Regions from separate parts of the Pseudonocardia autotrophica genome, predicted to be linked through region 3. Evidence: predicted binding sites of a transcription regulator. Region 3 holds the regulator's gene; each other region holds the start of a gene.
The links. Region 3 encodes LexA, which represses DNA repair genes until DNA is damaged. Its sites were predicted from a motif close to CGAACACGTGTTCG; they were not measured.
Positions count from the first base shown of each region.

Region 1: the regulator LexA is predicted to act here: its motif matches at 1,961-1,974, upstream of Pdca_RS29855 (BldC family transcriptional regulator).
Region 2: the regulator LexA is predicted to act here: its motif matches at 3,273-3,286, upstream of Pdca_RS15345 (intein-containing Rv2578c family radical SAM protein).
Region 4: the regulator LexA is predicted to act here: its motif matches at 3,283-3,296, upstream of uvrA (excinuclease ABC subunit UvrA).

Region 1 covers NZ_AP018920.1:6,414,832-6,420,335, forward strand. The annotation lists gene Pdca_RS29845 (1,4-dihydroxy-2-naphthoate polyprenyltransferase) at 1-698, shown strand, start outside; gene Pdca_RS29850 (DUF4229 domain-containing protein) at 1,527-1,841, opposite strand; gene Pdca_RS29855 (BldC family transcriptional regulator) at 2,098-2,310, shown strand; gene Pdca_RS29860 (hypothetical protein) at 2,372-2,602, shown strand; gene Pdca_RS29865 (MinD/ParA family ATP-binding protein) at 2,729-4,009, opposite strand; gene ccsB (c-type cytochrome biogenesis protein CcsB) at 5,190-5,504, opposite strand, start outside.
Region 2 covers NZ_AP018920.1:3,247,897-3,253,400, forward strand. The annotation lists gene hisS (histidine--tRNA ligase) at 1-453, shown strand, start outside; gene Pdca_RS15335 (class I SAM-dependent methyltransferase) at 462-1,004, shown strand; gene Pdca_RS15340 (YibE/F family protein) at 1,054-2,157, opposite strand; gene Pdca_RS15345 (intein-containing Rv2578c family radical SAM protein) at 3,318-5,486, shown strand.
Region 3 covers NZ_AP018920.1:2,119,480-2,124,983, reverse strand. The annotation lists gene Pdca_RS10195 (vitamin B12-dependent ribonucleotide reductase) at 1-503, opposite strand, end outside; gene nrdR (transcriptional regulator NrdR) at 667-1,155, opposite strand; gene Pdca_RS10185 (hypothetical protein) at 1,590-2,225, opposite strand; gene Pdca_RS35435 (hypothetical protein) at 2,421-2,705, opposite strand; gene lexA (transcriptional repressor LexA) at 2,918-3,652, shown strand; gene Pdca_RS10170 (hypothetical protein) at 3,885-4,958, opposite strand; gene hflX (GTPase HflX) at 5,060-5,504, opposite strand, start outside.
Region 4 covers NZ_AP018920.1:3,082,145-3,087,648, reverse strand. The annotation lists gene uvrA (excinuclease ABC subunit UvrA) at 88-3,087, opposite strand; gene Pdca_RS14630 (MBL fold metallo-hydrolase) at 3,403-4,077, shown strand; gene Pdca_RS14625 (hypothetical protein) at 4,387-4,569, shown strand; gene Pdca_RS14620 (hypothetical protein) at 4,596-5,177, shown strand; gene Pdca_RS14615 (hypothetical protein) at 5,317-5,504, opposite strand, start outside.

The sequences.
Region 1 (5,504 bases), 3.0 Mb from region 3:
ACGACTACTCCGACGGCATCCGCGGCACCGACGACGAGCGCGTCGGACCGCAGCGGCTGGTCGGTTCCCGGGCCGCCCGGCCCGCGACGGTGAAGGCGGCCGCGTTCAGCTGCTTCGGCGTCGCGGCGCTCGCCGGGATCGCGCTGACCGCGGTGTCCGGGCAGTGGTGGCTGATCGCCGTCGGTGCGCTGTGCATCGTCGGGGCGTGGTTCTACACCGGCGGGAGCCGCCCGTACGGCTACGCGGGCCTCGGCGAGGTCGCGGTGTTCGTGTTCTTCGGCCCGGTCGCTGTACTCGGCACCGCGCTCACCCAGGCCGGGGCGGTGGACTCGGCCACCGTCGGCGCGTCCGTCGGCGCCGGCCTGCTGACCTGTGCCGTGCTGGTGGCCAACAATCTGCGGGACATCCCCGGCGACCGGATCGCGGGGAAGTCGACGCTCGCGGTGCGGCTGGGTGGGCGCTCCACCCGGGCGCTCTACGTGGCGCTCGCCCTGGTGCCGTTCGTGATCGCCGTCGCGGCCGCGTTCGACCGGCCGGGGCTGCTGATCGTGCTGGTGGCCCTGCCCGCCGCTGTGCGCCCGGTACGCGCGGTCCTCGGTGGAGCCGATGGCCCGGACCTGATCCCGGTGCTCCGCGACACCGGCCTGTTGCTGCTCGCCTGGGCACTGGCGGTGGCGGTCGGCCTCGCCGTCGGCTGACGGTTGGCGGTCGGCCTCGCCGGTAGCCGGCGGCCGGACCGTCGCGCCGGGGACGGTCCGGCTGCTCGGCCCCTCCCGGCCGGGTGCCGGGGCCCGGTGCGGATCGGCGGCGGTCCCCTCCGGTGTGCGGCCGGGGAGGGGACGGACGGGACAGTCCCGGGGCGGCTCACGGGTTCGGGTCGCGTTCCGCGGAACGCGAACGCGCGGCCGCCCGGCACCGGGACCACGGCCGCGCTCCGCCGAACGGCCGGCCGACCAGCGCCGGAGACGGAGACGGAGCGCCGCGTTCCGCGGAACGCACAAGCGACCGGTATCGGGACCGCGGCCGCGTTCCGCGGAACGCCCAGCCGCCCCAACCGCGGGGCCGACCAGCGCCAGGACCAGAGCCGGGCCGGGGCCGGAGTCCGCGGAGCACCCAGCCAAACCAGCACCACCGCCGAGCCCGCGTTCCGCGGAACGCGCAACCGACCGGCACCGGGACCGCACTCCGCAGAACGCCCAGCCGCCCAGCCCTGGGACCGCAGCCACGTTCCGCGGAACGCGCAAGCGACCGACACCGGAACCGGGGCCGCGTTCCGCGGAACGCGCGGCCGACCGGTATCGAGACCGCGACCGCACTCCGCCGAGCCCCCGGCCGACCGGTCTCCGGAACCGCAGCCGCGTTCCGCGGAACGCTCAGGCCGGCCGTCCCGGGGTCGTGCTGCACGGGCTCCCGGGTGCCTGCCGACCGCCGATGCCGAATCCGCCGCCACCGGGAAGCCTCGGGTGCGTGCGTTCCGCGGAACGCATCGTGCCGGTGCGTGGCGTCACCACGCCCGACGGACCGGGTCAGTCCCGGTCGTCACCGCGCAGCTGGGCCCGCAGCGACTCCCGCTCCGCCGAACGGCGGGCGTTGGCGACCGCGAGCGCACGATCCAGCCGGGACCGGAGCCCCCGGAACAGCAGCATCGACAGCGGCAGCGCGACGATCAGCGCCACCAGCAGCGCGACGATCAGCGGCACGCCCGCGAGTCCGAGCAGCAGGGCGATGACGGCGAGCAGACCGAGCCGGGCGAGCGTGTAGAGCGCCACCGTGGCGGCCAGGCCGGGCTCGCCGGCGCGAGCCCTCGCCGCGGCCTGCGGCGGGGGTGTCGGGGACGTCATGGCGTCCAGGGTACGGGCCCGCGCCCGGCGCCCGGAGCCGTGCACGTCCGTACCGGAACGACCCGCGATGTCCGCTTCAGGAATTTCATCAGCTTTGCCCTTTAAGAACCCTTTACCTCCGGACAACCGTTCGAGTACCTGGGGTCTGTGGTGTCACGATGGCCCGGAACAACAAGCGGTGACCGCTCCGAGGCGCTTCGGGAGATCCCTCCCGGCACCGCGACTCGGCGCCACGCTGCACTTCCGGGAGGATTTCATGGCAGCTCCGACACAGGCCCCCGAGCGACTGCTGACCCCGGGCGAGGTCGCCACGCTCTTCCGTGTCGACCCCAAGACCGTGACGCGCTGGGCGTCCGCCGGCCGGATCGGCTCGATCCGCACGCCCGGTGGCCACCGCCGATTCCGCGAGTCCGAGGTCCGCGGACTGCTGGCCGACCTCACCAGTGAGGCCAGCCCCGGCCTCCGCTGAACCCGGGACTTCACCCGCACGTCAGGCCACCTTCGCTACGCTGGACAGCGGAGGTGGCCTGATGTTGTTCCTGATCCTTCTGCTCGGCGCGGCCGTCGTCGCGGTGCTGCTCGTCCGGACCCTTCGGTCCGAGCAGGTGGTCACCGACAGGCTCCCGCAGCCCGAGCTCCCCTGGATGACCGGTCAGAAGGCGCAGAAGCCCCGCGCGACCGGTCCCGACGACGACCCGGACTTCCTACGTGAACTCGACGAGAAGGTCCGCAACCAGGAGGACCCACCGGAACGGACCTGACCCGGCCCGAGCGGTGCGCAGCCCCTCCGAACGACCCGACCAGAGTCCCAAGAAGTCTTGACCGAAGGGCGGCCCACCGGCTCCGGTGGCCGCCCTCCGGTGTTTCCGGTCACACCGGGGTGGCCGTCAGACCGGGAAACCGTCCGCCACGGCGGCGGCCAGCTCCAGCAGCGCGGTGCGGGTCGGCTCCTCCAGGCGGTCGAGATCGATCTCGGCGCCCTCCTCCAGGTGCGGATCGAACGGCACCCGGACGACCGCCCGGCAGCGGCCGGCGAAGTGCTCCGCGACCCGGTCCAGGTCGACGCCGCCGCCCGCCCGCCGGTACACCGAGTTGATCACGACGACGGCGTTCCGGACGAGGCTGCCGTAGCCGTGTGCGTCCAGCCAGTCCAGCGTCGCCGAGGCGCTGCGGGCCCCGTCGATCGATCCGGACGACACGATCACGAGCTGATCGGCCATGCCCAGCACCCCGTACATCGCGGAGTGCATCAGGCCGGTACCGCAGTCGGTCAGGACCAGGTTGTAGAAGTGCTCGAGCAGGTCGACCGCGCGCCGGTAGTCGTCCTCGCTGAACGCCTCCGACACGGCAGGGTCCTGCTCGCTGGCCAGCACCTCCAGCCGCGACTGTCCCTGCGAGGTGTACGAGCGGACGTCGGTGTAGCGACGCACCCGGTCGGAGTCGCGGAGCAGGTGCCGGACGGTCGCGGTCGTCTCCAGCGGAATCTTCTGGCTGAGCGTCCCGCGGTCCGGGTTCGCGTCCACCGCGACGACCCGGTCCCCGCGGTGGGACGCGAACGTGGCGCCCAGGGTCGCGGTGACGGTCGTCTTCCCGACACCGCCCTTCAGGCTCAGCATCGCGATCTTGTGCGCGTTGAGCAGCGGCCGGTTCAGTCGGGAGACCAGATCCCGGCGGTGCAGCTCCGCCGGGCTCTCCCCCGGGTTCACCAGTCCCCCGGTGAGCAGGTAGACGAGTTTGCGCCAGCCGCTCTCCGGCGGGCGCCGTGAGCTGCTCGCCCGGTGCGGGGTCAGGTCAAGGCCGCCGTGTGAGCCGTCGCCGCGCCGGTGCTGCCCGGATCGGGCCTCGACCGCCTCGGGCGCGGTCCAGCGTGGCCGGCGGGACGCGGCCTCCGGCGCCGGAGGGGCGCCGTCGGCGCGCGAGCCATCGGGGCGCGAACCGTCGACGCGCGAGCCGTTGTCCCGGCGGGTCCGGTCGGAGGCCTCCCGCTCGGCGGCGTCGCGGTCCCACGAGCTCCGCCACGGCCGGTCCGACACCGGACGACCGGTCGCCTGCCGGCCCGATCCGCGGGCCGCAGGGGCCCCGCGCGACCCCGCCGGACCGTCACTGCCACCAGCACCAGCACCGCCACCAGCACCGGCCGCGGTTGTGCCGGCGGCGCCCGCGGTCATGCCGGCTGCGGCACCGGCGGCAGCGGTTGTGCCGGCGGCGGCACCGGCCGATCCACCGGTTGCCGGGGCGTCGCCACTCGCGTCTCCACCGCCCGCGGCTCCACCCGGGGAGCCGGCACCTGCCGTGTCGCCACCCGCCGCGCCATCATCGGCCGGGCCACCACCCGTCGGGTCACCATCCGTCGGGTCACCACCGGCAGAGCCACCACCCACCGCGTCACCCCCCGGCGAGCCCCAGGCAGAGCCCCACGCCGAGGCGCCCGGGGATCCGCCGGCCGGGTAGCCGTCCGACGCACCGCCACCCGAAGAACCCGGGGGGCTGCCCGGCGCGTGCTGGTCCGGGGCCGGATCGGCCGGGTGCCCCGTCCGGTCTACGGCCCGGTCGTGCGCGACCGCAGTGCCTTGATCGGGGTCGTCCTGGTCCACTCGCCCGGCTGTGGGCTCGGCGTAGGCCGTTCCGGGGACCACCGCGTGCGCGTCGGTGGCCGTCACGTCGGCGTCGTCGTCGTGCGGGTGGACGTCCTCGGCCACCGGGTCCGGACGGCGCCAGATCAGCTCGCCGTCCCGGTCGTCGTCGTGACCGGCCCGGCTCGGCACCGTCCACCACGGCTCCGGATCGGTGGCACCACCGGAGCGGTAGAGACCGGTGTCGTCGGGACCGACGTCGGTACCGGTCGGGTAGACGTCCTCGGGTGCCCGGTGACGGCCGTCGTCCGAGTGCGCCTCCGCGGCGTACCCGGGTTCCGCGGGCCGCTCCGCCGGCTGCCCCGTGCCGGGGTTCGCGTGCAGCGCCGACAGGTCCAGCCCGTGCGGTGGTGTCGAGGGGTCGATCTCGTCGACCAGGTCGTCGTCGATCTCCGGCAGCTCGCTGCCCCACGCCGAACCGGCGGGCGGAGTCTGGGTGCCGACCGCGGCCCGGCCGGGCGCGGGGGCCGACGCCGCCCGCTCGGCCGCCGACGGCGACCGGGGCTGCGACGGGGCCTGCTGCGCACCGCTCGCCGGCTGCGCTGAGTCATCACCGGACGGGCGACGACGCCGTCCGAAGGACCGTCCGGACGTCTCCGCCGCGCCCCAGCGCTCCCGCACGTAGCGACCCACCGACCCGTCGGGCTGCTCGCCGGAACCGTTCTCGCTCACGGGAGCCGACGGTAGCCGTGCTGAACCCGGTGGTCGAGGCGCCTCACACCCCCGCGTACGAGTGCAGCCCGGCAACCACCATGTTGATGAAGAACAGGTTGAACACGATCGTGGCGAAGCCGGCCGAGTTGATCCATGCCGCCCGGGAGGTCCGCCAGCCCGCCGTGGCGCGGGCGTGCAGGTAGGCGGCATAGAGCACCCACGCGACGAACGCGACCGTCTCCTTCGGGTCCCAGCCCCAGAACCGGCCCCAGGCCGCCTCGGCCCAGACCGCTCCGGTGATGATCCCGAACGTGTAGAGCGGGAAGGCCAGAACCGTCACCCGGTAGGCCAACCGGTCGAGTGCCTCGGCGCCCGG
Region 2 (5,504 bases), 1.1 Mb from region 3:
GGCGCCCAGTCCGGGATCGGTGGCGGCGGCCGCTACGACGGCCTGATGGGCACCCTCGGCGGGCCGGACCTGTCCGGTGTCGGATTCGGCATCGGCGTCGACCGCACGCTGCTGGCCTGTGGCGTCGAGGGTGTGCAGCCGTGGTCGGTGGCCCGGGCCGAGGTGTTCGGCGTGCCGCTGGGCGAGGACGCCCGCCGCAGGCTGGTCGTGATCGCGGCCCGGCTGCGCGCCCAGGGCGTGCGGGTCGATCTGTCATACGGCAACCGCGGCCTGAAGGGCGCGATGAAGTCCGCCGACCGCTCCGGGGCCCGGTTCGCGCTCGTGCTCGGCGCCCGCGACCTGGAGAGCGGCACGATCGGGCTGAAGGACCTGGTCTCCGGCGACCAGCAGGACGTCCCGCTGGACGGCGTGATCGACGCCGTGGTGACCGCGGTCGCCGCCGAGGTCGGCTGAGCCGCTCGATGGTCACGTCGGACCGGGAGGACTGGGACCGCAGGCACCGCGCCGTCGGTATCGGTTCCGCGCAGCCGCCGGACGCGCTGCGCGGCCGGCTCGATCTCGTCCCGGGCACCGGCCGGGCACTCGATGTCGCCTGCGGGCGCGGTGCGGTCGCGGTGTGGCTGGCCGGGCGCGGACTCGACGTGGTCGCGGTCGACGTGTCACCGGCCGGGCTCGCCGCGGGGGCCGAGCTGGCCACCGACCTCGCCCCGCCCGGCCGGATCCGCTGGGTCGAGGCCGATCTCGACGACGGGTTCCCCACCGACGACGGCTCCTACGACGTCGTCGTCTGCCAGCGGTTCCGGGCACCCGCCCTGTATCCGGCGCTGGCCGCCGCGGTGGCCCCCGGCGGGCTGCTGGTGGTCACCGTGCTGTCCGAGGTCGGCGACGCCGGCGGTCGTTTCCGCGCAGCCCCCGGCGAGCTGGTCGCCGCGTTCGCCGGGTTCGAGGTGCTCGCCCACCACGAGGCCGACGGGGAGGCGCACCTGCTGGCCCGCCGTCCGTGACACGGCTGTCCCGGCGCACCGCCTCCGGTGCTCCGAGCGGGATGGACGGTCAGCGGCGGGCCGCGACGAGCGCCGCCAGGCCGGTGGTGACCGGCACGGCGGCGACCAGGCCGATGCTCCCGGCCAGCGTCCTGACGATCTCGGTGGCGACGTCCTGGCTGGTCAGAACGTCGGACACGCCGCCGGCGGCGACCGAGAACAGCAGCATCAACGGCAGCGCAGCACCGGCGTAGGCGAGCACCAGTGTGTTCACCGCGGACGCCACGTGGTCCCGCCCGATCCGCATTCCGGCCGAGAACAGCTCCCGGGCGCCCAGGTCCGGGTTCGCGGCGCCGAGCTCCCAGACGGCGGACGCCTGGGTGACCGTCACGTCGTCGAGCGCACCGAGCGCGCCGATCACCAGCCCGGCCAGCACCAGGCCGCGCGGGTCGATCGGGACCCCGCCGAGGGTCCCGATCAGGTTGGCGGTGGTGTCGTCCAGCCCGGTCAGCCGCGCGGCCGCGGTGAAGCCGTAGCCGATCACCCCGATCAGCGCGAGCGACACGAGCGTGCCCAGTACCGCGCAGGACGTCCGGGCGCTGAATCCGTGTGTCAGGTACAGCACCACGAACATGATCAGACAGGCTCCGGTCACCGCCACCGCGAGCGGTGATCCGCCGGACAGGATCGCGGGCAGCACGAACCACAGCAGGATCGCGAACGTCAGGAGCAGGCTGACCAGGGCGGCGAACCCGCGCAGCCGCCCGAGCAGCACGACGGCCAGTGCGAACGCGGCCGCCAGCCAGATCAGCGCGGGTGCCCGCTGGAAGTCGTTGAGCTGGTACGACCCGGCGGAGTCGGGGTCGCCGCCGGACCAGGCCAGCGTCACCGGGTCGCCGACCGCGAACCGCGGGCTGGACGGCTCGTTCGGCACCAGCTGCACCAGGTCCCGGCCGGCCCGGGGTCCGTCGGTCATCGCGATCGTGACACCGGTGCAGGCGCCGTCCCCGGAGCCGGGGGAGCAGTCGGCGACCGCGACGGCGGTGATGTCCCCGCGCACCTGCTGGGTCGGCGGGAGGTCCGGGGTCGGGACGTCCCCGGGCCAGAGCAGCGCGACACCGGCCAGCGTCGCGAGTGCGCACGGGATCAGCAGCGCGACCAGCAGGTTCCGCACCCGCCGCCCGGCCGGGCTGGGGCTGCCGTGCCCGTGCCCGTGGCCGTGGCCGTGGCCGCTCGCAGCGACGCGCTGTCGGGCAGCTCGGCGCCCGGCCGGCCCGGCTGACCCGCTCGACCTGCTCGATTCGGCCGATCCGGCGGTGAACGGGCCGGTCGCGTCGATCTCCGTGCCGTCGCCGGGAGCGCTGTCACCCGTGGCGTCCGGCCCGGGAGCGGGCTGCCGGGCCGGGTCGGCGCCGGTGCCCGACCCCCGGGCGTCGGGCGCCCCGGGGTCCTGGGTCCGGTCCCGCGAGCTGCCGCGCGCCGTCCGGCCGGACCGCGCCCCGCCGGATGCGGGACCGGTGGGGCGGGCGCGGCCGCCGGTATCGGCCTGCCGGGGGCCGTGTGTGCGGTGACCGCCCCGCAGCCCGGGCCGGTCCGGCAGACCGTCGCTGTCGCCGCTGCCGCCGGAGTCCGCGCCGTGGGCGGGCACCCCGGGCCGGCCGGTGCGGGTGCCGAATGTGTGGGGCCCGTGGTCGTCGCCGCTGCCGCGCCCCGGGGCGGCCCCGGTGGCACTGGATCGGGGATCGTGCGCGTGCGCCGCGGAGCTACCCGGTCCCGTGCCGGGCAGGCGGACGCCCGCCCCAGGGGGCCCGGCGCCACGCCGAGGGTCTCCACCGTCCTCCGGCCCGGATCCGGTCCCGGGCACGGGGCCCCGCCGGTGGCCGCCGGTCGGCTCCGGTGCGGCTCGACGCGGGGGGTCTCCGGTGCCGCCCACCGGCTCACCGGGGCCGCCGCGAGGGTCCGGACCGGACCGTCCGGCGTGCGGTGGCCTGCCCCCGGGCCCGAGACCCGCGCCGGGGCCCGCGGACCGGGCGCGCCCGGCCGGGTGGCCGGCGGCCTGCGCCGGATCGTCCGGTGCCCCGCCGGGCCGGTGCGGTGAATCCGGCCGCTGGTGCCTGCCGATCCCGTCCGCCCGCCGCCGCCCGCCGGGCTCCCGGTCCGGACGTGCGTCACCGGGAGACCACTCGGGATCGTCGGGCTGCACCCCGGCATCCTCGCAAGTGATCACCCGGCGCCGGGCCGGTGCTCGCCCGGAGGGCACCGCCGGGCGACGACCGGTTGCCGCGGGTTCGAACTTGTGTTCGAATAATCGGCGTGCGGTGGAGCGGACAGCAGGTGGGAATCGACGGTGTCGGGGCGGATGCGGCGCTGCCGGGGATGCGCGGGTTGCTGCGCTCGGTGCGGACCCCGGAGTTCGCGGGGGTGGTCTTCCACGAGGTGGAGGCGCGCTCGGTGCTGAACCGGGTGCCGTCGTCGTCGCCGGTGCCGTTCGGGTGGACGGTGAACCCGTACCGCGGGTGTGCGCACGCCTGTACCTACTGCTTACGTGGAGACACCCCGGTGCTCACGGCGGGTGGCGGGTCCCGGCCGATCGCCGAGCTCCGCCCCGGCGACGAGGTGATCGGCACGGTCACCGACGGGCGCGGCCGGCGCCGGTTCGTGCGCACCCCGGTGCTCGCCCACTGGTCGACCCGGCGCCGCGCGCAGCGGGTGACGCTCGACGACGGCACCGTCCTGGTCACCTCGGCCGATCACCGGTTCCTCACCCGAGGCGGCTGGGCGCACGTGCGTCCCGGGCGGTGCCGCTCCTCGGCGGACCGGCCACATCTGACCGTCGGATCGGCGCTGGTCGGGCCGGGGTCGGCGGCGATGCCCGCGGAGCGTCACCCGGCGGGCTGGGCCGAGGGGTACCTGTGCGGGCTGGTCCGGGCGGATGCGGTCCGCAGCAGGCAGTCCGTGGAACCGTTCCCGTCGGCATGGGTGGAGCTGGAGGCGCTGGCCCGGGCGCACCACCTGCTCACGTCGGGCAGCGAGGGTGGCCCCACCGGCGCGGGCGTCGTCAGTGGCACCGGCGCGGGTGTCGTGAGTGGCACCGGCGCGGGCGTTACGGGTGCGACCGGCGCGGATCTCGGGGGCGCGTCCGGCACCGGCGCCGCACCGGTGGGCGCCGCACCGGTGGGCGCCTGGCCGGAGGGTGCCCGGCACGCGGCACCTGTCGCGCAGGTCTCCGATGCCCGGGTGCTGCACCGCCCGGCCCCCTCGCCGACGGCGTGGCCGGATCATCCGGGGCCGGGCTGGTCCGCCGGGTTCCTCGGGGGAGTGCTCGATGCGAGCGGCGAGGTCTCCGCGGGGGTCCTGCGGATCACGCCCGGCGACGAGCGGCTGACCCGGGCGACGGTCGACGCGCTGCGCCGGCTCGGGTTCCGGGTCGCCTCCGAATCGACCGGCCGGCCGGGTGGCCGGGCGCTGCGGGTGCTCGGCGGGGCCGCGGAACAGCTGCGCCTGGTCGCGATCGCGGATCCGGCGGTGGCCCGGGTCCGGGATGTGGCCGGGGCGCTGGTCGAGGAGCCGCCGGACGGTGCGCCCCGGGTGCTCGACGTGCACGACACCGGCGAGATCGTGCCGATGTTCGACATCACGACCGGCACCGGAGACTTCGTCGCCGCGGGCGTGGTCAGCCACAACTGCTTCGCCCGGAACACCCACACCTACCTGGACATGGATGCGGGCGCGGACTTCGACTCGCAGATCGTGGTCAAGGTCAACGTCGCGCGGGTGCTGGAGCGGGAGCTCGCGCGGCCGGGGTGGCGGCGCGAGCACGTCGCGATGGGCACCAACACCGACCCGTACCAGCGGGCCGAGGGCCGGTACCGGCTGATGCCCGGGGTGATCTCCGCGCTCGCCCGGTCCGGAACACCGTTCTCCGTCCTGACCAAGGGCACCGTGCTGGCTCGCGATCTGCCGGAGTTGGCCGCGGCGAACACCGATGTCCGGGTCGGCGTGGGGGTGTCGGTCGCGCTGCTGGATCGCGAGCTGCAGTCCCGGCTCGAACCCGGCACGCCGAGCCCGCGGGCGCGGCTCGACCTGGTCCGCCGGATCACCGACGCAGGCCTGCCCTGCGGCGTGATGGTCGCGCCGGTGCTGCCGTGGCTGACCGACTCGGAGGAGGCACTCGATGCGCTGCTCGGCGAGATCGCCGCGGCCGGGGCGAGCGGCGCGACGGTGCTGGCGCTGCACCTGCGGCCGGGCGCCCGTGAGTGGTTCCTCGCCCGGCTGGGCCGGGAGTACCCGGCGCTGCTGCCGCGCTACGAGCGGCTCTACCGGCGCGGTGCGTACGCGGGCCGCGACTACCGGGAGGCGCTGGCCCGGCGGGTGGCGCCACTGCTGGCGCGGCACGGTCTGGACCGGCCGGAGCCCAACCCGCGGGACCCGGGATGGACGCGCCACGAGCCCGCGCCGGCGGCGCCGCCCGATCCGCGGGAGGGCCAGCTGAGTCTGATCTGAGGCCGGACCGGCCGGACC
Region 3 (5,504 bases):
GAGTTGAAGCTGAACACCTGGTGCAGCAGCATCCAGGTCAGCTCGTGATCGAAGATCTCGGCGTCGGCCTCGGTGGCGAAGTAGCCGTGCTCGACCCCGGCCCGCCGGTAGGTGCCGACGACCCGGTCGATGAGCTGGCGCAGGCTCGACTCGCGGGTCTCGCTGCCCACCGCACCACGGAAGTACTTGCTGGTGACGATGTTGGTGGCGTTCACCGACCAGGCGCGCGGGAACTCGACGCCGCGCTGCTCGAAGTTGATCGTGCCGTCGCGCCAGTTCGTCATGACGACGTCCCGGCGCTCCCACTCGACCTGCTCGTACGGGTGCACACCCTCGGTCGTGAAGACCCGCTGCACGGCGAGGCCGGAGCGCCGCCGGGCGCCGGCCTTCGCGCGGCCGCGCGCCTTGCCCGGCGCCTCGCCGTCCTGTGCCGTGTTGTGCGCCGTGTTCTGAGCCGTGCTGCTCCCGGTGTCTGTCGCCGGGCCCCCGACCGTGTCGGTCATGAACTGCCTCCGCATCCGACTGTCCTCTCCCGCGCGCTGGGGTGCGCGGGCACCCGAGACGGTGCTGGGACACCGCCCCCGTACCCGGTCCGGCCGGTCCGATCCGGTCCGGCACCGGCGGCTGCGCCCCCTGCGCGCCCGCTCCGGTGCCGTCCGATCGGCATCAGCCGTCCCGGTTGCCGGCTCCGTCGTCGGCTGCTTCCCCGGCAGCCGCCGAACGGAGGTCGGCGATCTCCTTCTCGAAGTCCTCGATCGAGGAGAAGGATCGGTAGACGCTCGCGAACCGCAGGTACGCGACCTCGTCGAGCTCGCGCAGCGGCCCGAGGATCGCCAGCCCCACCTCGTGGCTGGGAATCTCGGCAGCCCCACGGGCGCGCACAGTCTCCTCGACCCGGTGGGCGAGCTGCTGCAGGTCGTCCTCGTCGACCGGCCGGCCCTGACACGCCCGTCGAACCCCGCTGACCACCTTCTGCCGGCTGAAGGGTTCGCTCACCCCGCTGCGCTTGACGACGGCGAGCACGGTCTCCTCGACCGTGGTGAACCGGCGCCCGCAGGCGGTGCAGGACCGGCGGCGGCGGGTGCAGGTCCCGTCGTCGGCGGTCCGGGAGTCGATCACCCGGGAATCCGGGTGGCGGCAGAACGGGCAACGCACGTCGGCACTCCCCTTCTCCCGTGACCCGGCGGGAACTCTCCGCCTCGCACCGCGGCGAACCGCGGTGCCAGCTCCCCCAACCAGTGGGAGAACGACACCAATGTAACCCCTACATATTGGGGTGCGCCATCCCCGGGTCCGGTACGGCGCCGAGCTTCGCCCGATCGGGAACGAGGGTCGCACACCGCTCTCGCAGGGCCTTCGGAGTGCACCGATCATGAACATGCGCATCAGCCCTGATCAGCGCGTGTGGCGCACACCGGGGGCCCACCGGGCGCCCCGGGAGGGCCGCGACGGACGGTGGCCCGGTTCGGGGACACGCCATCCCGGCGCGCCGGGCGGCGAGACTCCTGTCACGCGCAGCGACCTCTGCCCGGCGCGCAAGGACCCCCGAGCCCCGGCGGACACGTCGACACCCGGCGCCGCAGCACCTCTCAGCCGCCGGCCGGAGCCGTCGCCACCGGCCCCGGTGAGGGGGCGGCCTCGCTGTTCCATCCGGCGGCCGCATCCCCGATCAGCCCCAGGAGCACGACGACCGTGGCCGAGCAGAGCACCGTGGCGATCCCGGCCAGCAGTCGCTCGCCGCGCGAGCGTGGCCGCAGAGCCGGACGTGCCCGGCGGGTGGGGGTCACACAGCGGCGATGCCGCGGGCGCGCCGTCCGCAGTGCCACCGCCGGCGCCGCAGCCGACGCGAGCGCGCCCGGCCGTCGCGGCGCGGGCGCAGCGGCTCGTCCCGGTGTGACCGATGGGGCCAGTGGGGCCGGCTCCTGCACCGACGGCGGCCGGACCGGAGCCACGGTGCTGCCCTCGGCGGGCTCGCGCACGACGCCGCCGGACGGCACGGACGCCCCGGGAACGACCCCGGGCAGGGCCCACCGGACTGCGGCGCGGGCCGCGGCGGACCCGCGGGCCGGACGCGTGGCCCCTGCGCACGGCACCGCACGGGCGGATCCCGGCCGCTCCCGCAACCTGGTGGACACCGACCGCTGCCGCACCCCGGCGGCCGCTGCCCGGCCCGTCCCGCCGGCCCGTGGTTGCCGCGCCACCTCACGCACGTCGAGCTCCTGCATGGCTCCTCCTGCTCATCGAGGACCACCCGCCTGTTCCGGCGGAACGGTCACCGTCGACGGCGGCCACACCCGGCCGCGCGCCGTGCCCGATCCGGCCGGCCCTTCCCCGGGACCGGTCGAACGGACGTGCGAGCTGTCTAACACCGGACCCCGACAGAAATCGGATCGCCGCTGCTCAGCCCGCCCCGGCCGGGTTCAGTCGCCCGCCGGGCCCACGACGCCGACCGGCGGTGGCGACGCCGACACGGCCGCCGAGATCTCGGCGAGCAGGCCCAGCCCGACGACCGCCGTCGCCGAGGCGAGCCCGATCCCCAGACCCGCTGCGGCGCGCCGCAGCACGCCACCCGCCGGCTGCACCGGCCGTGCCGCCGGTGCCACCCGTGCCGCCGGTGCCACCTGCGCCGCCGGTGCCGACCGGACCGGCCGGAACTCCGCCGGTCGCCGCGTGCCCGACGGCCGGATCTCGGTCACCACACCCATGCCGCTCGCCCTTTCTGCCCGAACGGGCGCCCGCCTCGGACACCCGGCCACTCGAATCGAATCGATGTTCGATCGAACGCCTGTGCGAGTTTGTACCACCGGTGCCCGACGGAATCCACGACACGCGGGCGGTGAACTTCGAACGCATGTTTGGCGGACCGGCCGAAGGCGGCTAGTGTTCGTGCCGGTACATCCTCGAGGAGGCGAATGCGATGGCAGCGGACGAGTCCGGAGGCGGTGCGTCCCCCGGGCGGGGTTCCGCCAACGTCCGGGAGTTCCCCGAGCCCCCGGCCGACACACGCGGTCTGACCCCGCGACAGCGGAAGGTCCTGGCGGTGATCCGGGACTGGGTGGACCGTTACGGCTACCCGCCGAGCGTGCGGGAGATCGGCGACGCGGTGGGGCTCACCTCCACGTCGTCGGTGCACCACCAGTTGCGGACCTTGGAGCGCAAGGGTTTCCTGCGCAGGGATCCGAACCGCACCCGTGCGGTCGACGTGCGCAGCCCCGAGCAGGTCGGCGCAGGCGACGGAACCGACGCCGACACCGAGGCCAGCCGCTCGGAGCGGCCCGCTCCGGCGTTCGTGCCGCTGATCGGCGACATCGCCGCCGGTGGCCCGATCCTGGCCGAGCAGGCCGTGCAGGACGTGTTCCCACTCCCCCGGGAGATCGTCGGGGAGGGCACGCTCTTCCTGCTGAACGTCAAGGGTGACTCGATGGTCAACGCGGCGATCACCGACGGGGACTGGGTCGTCGTCCGGCAGCAGCCGGTCGCGGAGCAGGGCGAGGTGGTCGCGGCGATGATCGACGGCGAGGCCACGGTGAAGACGTTCCGCCGCAAGGACGGTCACATCTGGCTGATGCCGGCCAACGACGCCTACGAGCCAATCCCCGGGGACGACGCGTCGATCCTCGGCCGGGTCGTCGCGGTGCTGCGCCGCCTCTGATCATGCGCCGACTCCGATCATGCGCGGCCTGCGGGTTGCGCCGTCGCTGACCCGCGCCGCCGCTGATCGGCGTCGCTGCTGACCCGTGGTGCCGCTGATCTGCGCCACTCTTGATCGGCGCCACCTCTGACCTGCGCCACTTCTGACCTGCGCTGCCGCTGACCGCGCTGCTTCTGATCCGCGCCACCCTTGATCTGCGCCGCCTCCGATCCGCAGCCCGGGGGCGGCGCGGTCAGCGTCTGCGGCGGCCGTGCAGCGCCATCGCCCCCACACCGGCGAGCAGCACACCGACGACCACCGCCATTCCGGCGACGGCGGGCAGCCACGGTGGGAAGGAGCGGGCGTCGGGCGCCTCTGCGGGCTGTGCCCGGACCGGCGCCGCCGGTGCCGTGGCCGCGGCGACCGCGCCGGGGACCGTCCGGATACCCGCCGGTGCCAGTCCCCGCGTCTCGGTGCCGGAGTGCAGCGCCCCGCGGCCGTCCAGGGCGACCGCCTCGCCCTGTGCTTCGCCGGGCAACGGCACCTGCAACGGCGCCCCGCGCAGCGCCTCGACCAGGACGTCCCCGGTCACCGGGCCGTCGGGCAGCGGGAACAGCCACGCGTCGGTGTAGGTCCGCAGCGCCGCGGCCCGTCCGCCATCCGCGTCCGGCGGCCCCACGGCGCCGCCGGTGATCGTGCGGGTACCGATCGCCCCCAGCGGTCCACCGGCGGTCGCCGAGTACGGCAGGACGACGTCGGTGACCCGTTCCAGCTCCAGCGGCCGTCCCTCGGCGAGCGGTTCCGCGGGGCGGTACAGCCCGGCCGCACCGGAGGTCTTGTCCACGATCAGCGGGGTCCCGTCGTCGGCGACGAGCACCGCCTCGGCGTCCCGCGGGCCGTCCGGGTAGACGAGGTCGTAGGTACGGGGCGGCCTGTCGACCGGCAGCACGACCAGGCGCACCGACTCGCGGCGTGCCGTGTTGTCCCCGATGTCGGCGAGCCAGAGATCGCCGTCCGGTGAACGGCCGAGGTCCTCGACGTCGGTGACCCGCACCGGTGCGCTCCGCTCCCCCGTCACCGCGCAGCCGGCCGGATCGAGGGTGAACACCTGCGCGGTGCCGCCACCGTCGACGATCGCGTGGTAGCGCTGTGGCCGCTCCCCCGGCGCCCCCTCGGTGACGAGTCCGGAGAGTTCGGCCAGCCGCGGGTCGTCGATGGTGCACACCGGCTGCGGCTCGGCGACCGGCGGCGCTGCGGCCGACGGCCCCGGCACGGCACGCGCCTGCGCCGCCGCGGACGGTGTCGCGGCAGCCGCGGTGGCGGGCACCAGGCCGAGTGTCGCAGCCACCAGCGGCGCCGCGACCCGCCGGAACACCACCCGGGCACGACCGCCCGGTGCGCTCCGGGACCCGGCCGGGACCGCCCGGGTCAGCGCCCCGCCGCCGTCGCCGGCAGGTCGGGATCGGCGTCGGCGCCGGCCGGCCCACCGGCGATCGCGAACGCCAGTACCGCGGTGCCCAGCTCCGGCCCGACCCGGGCGCGGACCCGGGTGCCCTCGGGGGTGTGCTCCTCGGACAGCACCTCGCCCTCGTCGTGCAGGCGGGCGACCAGCGCGCCCTCGGTGTAGGGCAGCAGCAGGTCGACGTCGTACTCCGGGCGCGGCAGCAGATCGGCGATCCGCCCCCGGAGCAGGTCGATGCCGTCACCCCGGTGCGCGGAGACGAACACCGCATCGGGCTGCGCGTGCCGGAGCCGCGCGAGGGCCAGGTCGCCGGCGGCGTCGGCCTTGTTGATCACGAGGAGCTCGGTCGGCATGCTGCCGCCCTGCTCCTCGCCGATCTCGACCAGGACCTCGCGCACCGCGGCGATCTGG
Region 4 (5,504 bases), 960 kb from region 3:
GCGTCGCGCCCGGACCTGCAGGTCTGCGGCGTGGCCGTCGCATACGGCGCGGCCCCGTGGCCCGCACCGCCGCGTCGTTCCCGCCGCTCAGCTCGCCGCGGAGGCGGCCCGCCGCCGGGAGACGGCCGGGGTGGTGGCCGCCGCGCCCTTCGTGGCCTTCGACGCGGCCGCGGTGCGCCGGCGCGCCGGCTTGGCCGGTGTGGCGTCCGGGGTCACGAGATCACGCAGGAACGTGCCGGTGTGGCTCTCCGGGTGGGCCGCGACCTGCTCGGGGGTGCCCTGGGCGACGACCGTGCCGCCACCGGAACCGCCCTCGGGGCCCATGTCGATGATCCAGTCGGAGGTCTTGATGACATCGAGGTTGTGCTCGATGACGATCACCGTGTTGCCCTTGTCGACCAGGCCCTGGATCACCGCCAGGAGCTTGCGGATGTCCTCGAAGTGCAGTCCGGTGGTCGGCTCGTCGAGGATGTAGACGGTCCGGCCGTTGCTGCGCTTCTGCAGCTCACTGGCCAGCTTCACCCGCTGCGCCTCACCGCCGGACAGGGTCGGGGCCGGCTGCCCGAGCCGGACGTAGCCGAGGCCGACGTCGACCAGGGTCCGCAGGTAGCGGGCGATCGAGGTGATCGGCTCGAAGAACTCGGCGGCCTCCTCGATCGGCATGTCGAGGACGTCGGCGACGGTCTTGCCCTTGTAGTGGACCTCGAGGGTCTCCCGGTTGTACCGGGCGCCCTTGCAGACCTCGCAGGGGACGTAGACGTCGGGCAGGAAGTTCATCTCGATCTTGATGGTGCCGTCGCCGGTGCACGCCTCGCAGCGGCCGCCCTTGACGTTGAAGGAGAACCGGCCCTCGGCATAGCCGCGGACCTTCGCCTCGGTGGTCGCGGCGAACAGCTTCCGCACCTTGTCCCACACGCCGGTGTAGGTGGCCGGGTTGGATCGCGGCGTACGGCCGATCGGCGACTGGTCGACCCGCACGAGCTTGTCGAGCTCGTCGATGCCGTTGATCCGGGTGTGCCTGCCCGGGACCTGGCGGGCACCGTTCAGCCGGTTCGCCAGGACGGTGGCCAGGATGTCGTTGATCAGCGTGGACTTGCCGGACCCGGACACCCCGGTGATCGACACCAGCCCGCCGAGCGGGATGTCGACGTCGATCCCGCGCAGGTTGTGCTCGCGCGCACCGATGATCGACAGCTTGCGGGAGTGGTCGAGCTCGCGGCGCTCCGGCAGCGGGATCGACCGGCGGCCGGACAGGTAGGCGCCGGTCAGCGAGGTGTCGTGCGACTCCAGCTCGGCGACCGGGCCGGAGTGCACGATGTGCCCGCCGTGCTCACCGGCGCCCGGGCCGATGTCGACCGCCCAGTCGCAGGCCCGGATGGTGTCCTCGTCGTGCTCGACGACGATCAGCGTGTTGCCCAGGTCGCGCAGCCGGGTCAGGGTGTCGATCAGCCGGCGGTTGTCCCGCTGGTGCAGTCCGATCGACGGCTCGTCGAGCACGTAGAGCACCCCGACCAGCCCGGACCCGATCTGCGTGGCCAACCGGATCCGCTGCGCCTCGCCACCGGACAGTGTCCCGGCGGCCCGGTCCAGCGACAGGTACTCGAGCCCGACGTCGAGCAGGAACCCCAGGCGGGCCTGGATCTCCTTGAGCACCGCGCCGGCGATCATCGCCTGCCGGTCGTCGAGCACCATGCCGTTGAGGAAGTGCGAGCACTCCGCGACCGACATGTTCGAGACCTGGGCGATGGACCGCTCCCCCAGGTCGCGGTGCGGCATCGTGACCGAGAGGACCTCGGGCCGCAGCCGCGAACCACCGCACGCCGGGCACGGGATGTCGCGCATGTAGCCCTCGTAGCGCTCGCGCTGCGACTCCGACTCGGTCTGCTCGAGGCGCCGCTCCAGGAACGGCATGACGCCCTCGAAGCTGGCGTAGTACGAGCGCTCCCGGCCGTACCGGTTGCGGTACCGGACGTGCACCTGGTCGTCGCTGCCCTGCAGCACCGCCTTCTGCGCGGCGGCCGGCAGCTTGCGCCACGGGGTGTCCATCCGGAACCCGATCGCCTTCGACAATCCGGACAGCAGCCGGCCGAAGTACTCGGCGTTGTGCCCGGCCGACCACGGTGCGATCGCGCCGTCTTCCAGGGAGCGATCCGGGTCGGGGACGACGAGCTCCGGATCGACCTCCTTCTTGATGCCGAGACCGGTGCAGGCCGGGCAGGCGCCGTAGGGCGAGTTGAAGGAGAAGGTGCGCGGCTCGAGATCGTCGACCGCGATCGTGTGCCCGTTCGGGCAGGCCATCCGCTCGGAGAAGCGCCGCTCGCGGCCCGGGTCGTCGGCCGGGAGATCCACGAAGTCGAGCACGACGAGACCGTCGGCGAGGCGCAGCGCGGTCTCGACCGAGTCGGTGAGCCGCTGCTTGGCCGTCGCCTTGACCGAGAGCCGGTCGACGACCACCGAGATGTCGTGCTTCTCCTGCTTCTTCAGCTTCGGCGGATCCGCGAGCTGGTGCACGGTGCCGTCGACCAGCACCCGCGCGTAGCCCTGCGACTGCAGGGTGGAGAACAGGTCGACGAACTCGCCCTTGCGGGTGCGGACGACCGGGGCGAGCACCTGGAACCGGCTGCCCTGCTCCATCTCCAGCACCTGGTCGACGATCTGCTGAGGGGTCTGCTTCTCGATCCGCTCGCCGCACTGCGGGCAGTGCGGGATGCCGGCCCGGGCGTAGAGCAGCCGCAGGTAGTCGTGGATCTCGGTGATCGTGCCGACCGTCGACCGCGGGTTGCGGTTGGTCGACTTCTGGTCGATCGAGACCGCGGGCGAGAGCCCCTCGATGAAGTCGACATCGGGCTTGTCCATCTGCCCGAGGAACTGCCGCGCGTACGCCGAGAGCGACTCGACGTATCGGCGCTGGCCCTCGGCGAAGATCGTGTCGAACGCCAGGCTGGACTTGCCGGAACCGGACAGCCCGGTGAACACGATCATGCTGTCGCGGGGCAGGTCGATGTCGACGCCCTGCAGGTTGTGCTCGCGGGCGCCGCGGACGACCAGCCGTGGACCGCTGGGGACCGGCGACGCACCCGGGGACAGGGTGCCGCCGATGTCCGGGCGGTCGGTGCTGTGGTCGCTCACGATGCGCGCCTCCTGGCTGGCGAGGGTCGTCCCATTCCGGTATCCGATGCTAGGCCGCACCCCCGACAGGAACGCGGCGAGCGGGCGTCGCAGCGGCTGTTCCTCGGTGGATGCACGCCGACACGCGCCGGTCGGTACGCGAGGCACCATACTCGTACGCATGTTCGACCGGACGCTCGGGGGACCGCCCCCGGCGGGCGTCGGGCGGGCCCCACGAGAGACCGGCGGGCTCACCCCACGGCGGCGGCCGGCACCGGCCGCTACCCTCGCGACGTGGACGTCCTGGAGAACTACACCGGTCACACCGATCCCGGCGGCGCCGCCATCCGCCGCGACCTGGACCGGCTTAGCATCAGCAAGATCTCGGTCGGCGAGATGGACAACAACTCCTACCTGCTCGTCTGCAAGGCCTCGGGTGAGGCGCTGCTGATCGACGCCGCCGCCGAGCCCGCCCGGATCGCGGACCTGATCGGTGCCACCGACGAGCGTCCCGACCTGCGGCACCTGGTGACGACGCACCGGCACCACGACCACTGGCAGGCACTCGGCGCGATCGCCGGGATGTTCGAGCCCCGGCTGATCGCCCACCCGGACGACGCCCCCGAGCTCCCCGCGCCGATGGACGAGCTGGTCGGGCACGGCGACCGGATCACCTTCGGCGAGATCGAGCTGGAGGTCATCCACCTGCGCGGGCACACCCCCGGCTCGATCGCGCTGCTCTACCGCGGCGCCGACCGGCCGCACCTGTTCACCGGTGACAGCCTCTTCCCCGGCGGGCCGGGCAAGACCTGGTCCGCCGAGGACAACGTGCAGCTGCTCGGTGATCTGGAGGAGCGGGTCTTCGACACCTTGCCCGACGACACCTGGTTCTACCCCGGCCACGGCGACGACTCGACGATCGGCGAGCAGCGCCCGGGTCTGCCGGAGTGGAAGTCGCGCGGCTGGTAACCGCTCGTCACACCGTCCGCGTTCGGGGCCGCCTACGTCATGTGGGCGGCCCCGACGGCTGTCGGGAGCAGACCGCCGGGGCCGTGACCGGACATCGTGGCCGCCTCACAGGCGATCGTTTTCGGACGGCCGCGTTCAGGTCCAGAGCTGCCGACCAGATTCCGGACCGAGGCCTGCGACGCGATTCCACTTTGCGATCCGGCAACGCCGACGAGTTCCTGTCGGACGGTCATGGCACAGTGAGGAAAACACCGCCACCGAGAGGCAGCCGCCATGCCGAGCCGCCACATCACGTCCCATGACCCTGGAGTGTCCGAGACCGACACCAAGCAGGACGCCGAGGCAGTGTTCGACCGCGTCACGCGGCGGGAACTCGGTATCAGCGGTGCCGACTTCCTCGCCCGTTGGGACGCCGGCGACTACGAGGGTGTCGACGTCGACGACGTCGACGGACTCGCCGAGGTCGTCGGTGCACTGCCCTTCGTTCGCTGAGCACCGGCCCATCGAGCTGAACACCAGTGCCAGGACGGACCGAGCAGCACGCGGTCACCAGCTTCCTCGATCCGCTCCGCAAGGCCGTGTCGGTGCTCGCGGGACACAACCAGATCACCGTCAGCCGCCGCGGCACGTACCGCAAGGGCCTGCTCTACGCCTGGGAGCTGAACAGCGGAGCGGGCACCAGCTGGGCAGATGTGGGGACCTTCACCGCCAGCATGAACTTCGAGATCGTCGACACCGACCCCGCGCGGCACGACACCGGCGAAGGACCGTTCCGAGTTACGACCCGGGGCTATTGGTACACCTTCCGCGACCCCAACGGCACACACCTCTGGCGGATGCACTGGCACCCGGAAGGCAACAGCTCCGTGACGGGCCCGCATCTCCACCGTCCGCCTGATCTGAAACGGCACTGGTCGACACCGCGGCTCTCCTTCGAGACGGCTATCGAGTGGTGCGTCACCTCCGGCGCTCCGACGTCATGTGACTCAGTGGAGATGGCCGACCGTCTGATCGAGACCGAGTCGGCCTACAAGCTGTACGGATCGTGGCAGCAGACGTCGGATCCGGGGTATCCGTACTCGACGAAGCCTTCGCGTTAGTCGGTCACCGGGCCGTCGCGGCGGGCGTCGGTGCTCGCGCTCATGCCGTCAGGGTGGCGGTCCTCGTCGATCTGCGGCCGGAGGCACGGCGAGCCGCGCCGGCGGCCTCGCGCACGGACGCACCGAGCGGCGGCGCCGGCTACCGAGCGGCGGCGCCCGGCTCGGCCGCCCCCGCCACCCGAACGCGCTCCGCGCGGGCCACCCGAACGCGCTCCGAGCGGGCCGCGAGCAACCGCACGTTGCACGGCCGGCGACGCCGGCCGGACTGGGGCCCGGGACAGGACCTGCAGTGGCGGGTGCCGTCGTCGACGTGCTCGGCGAGCACGA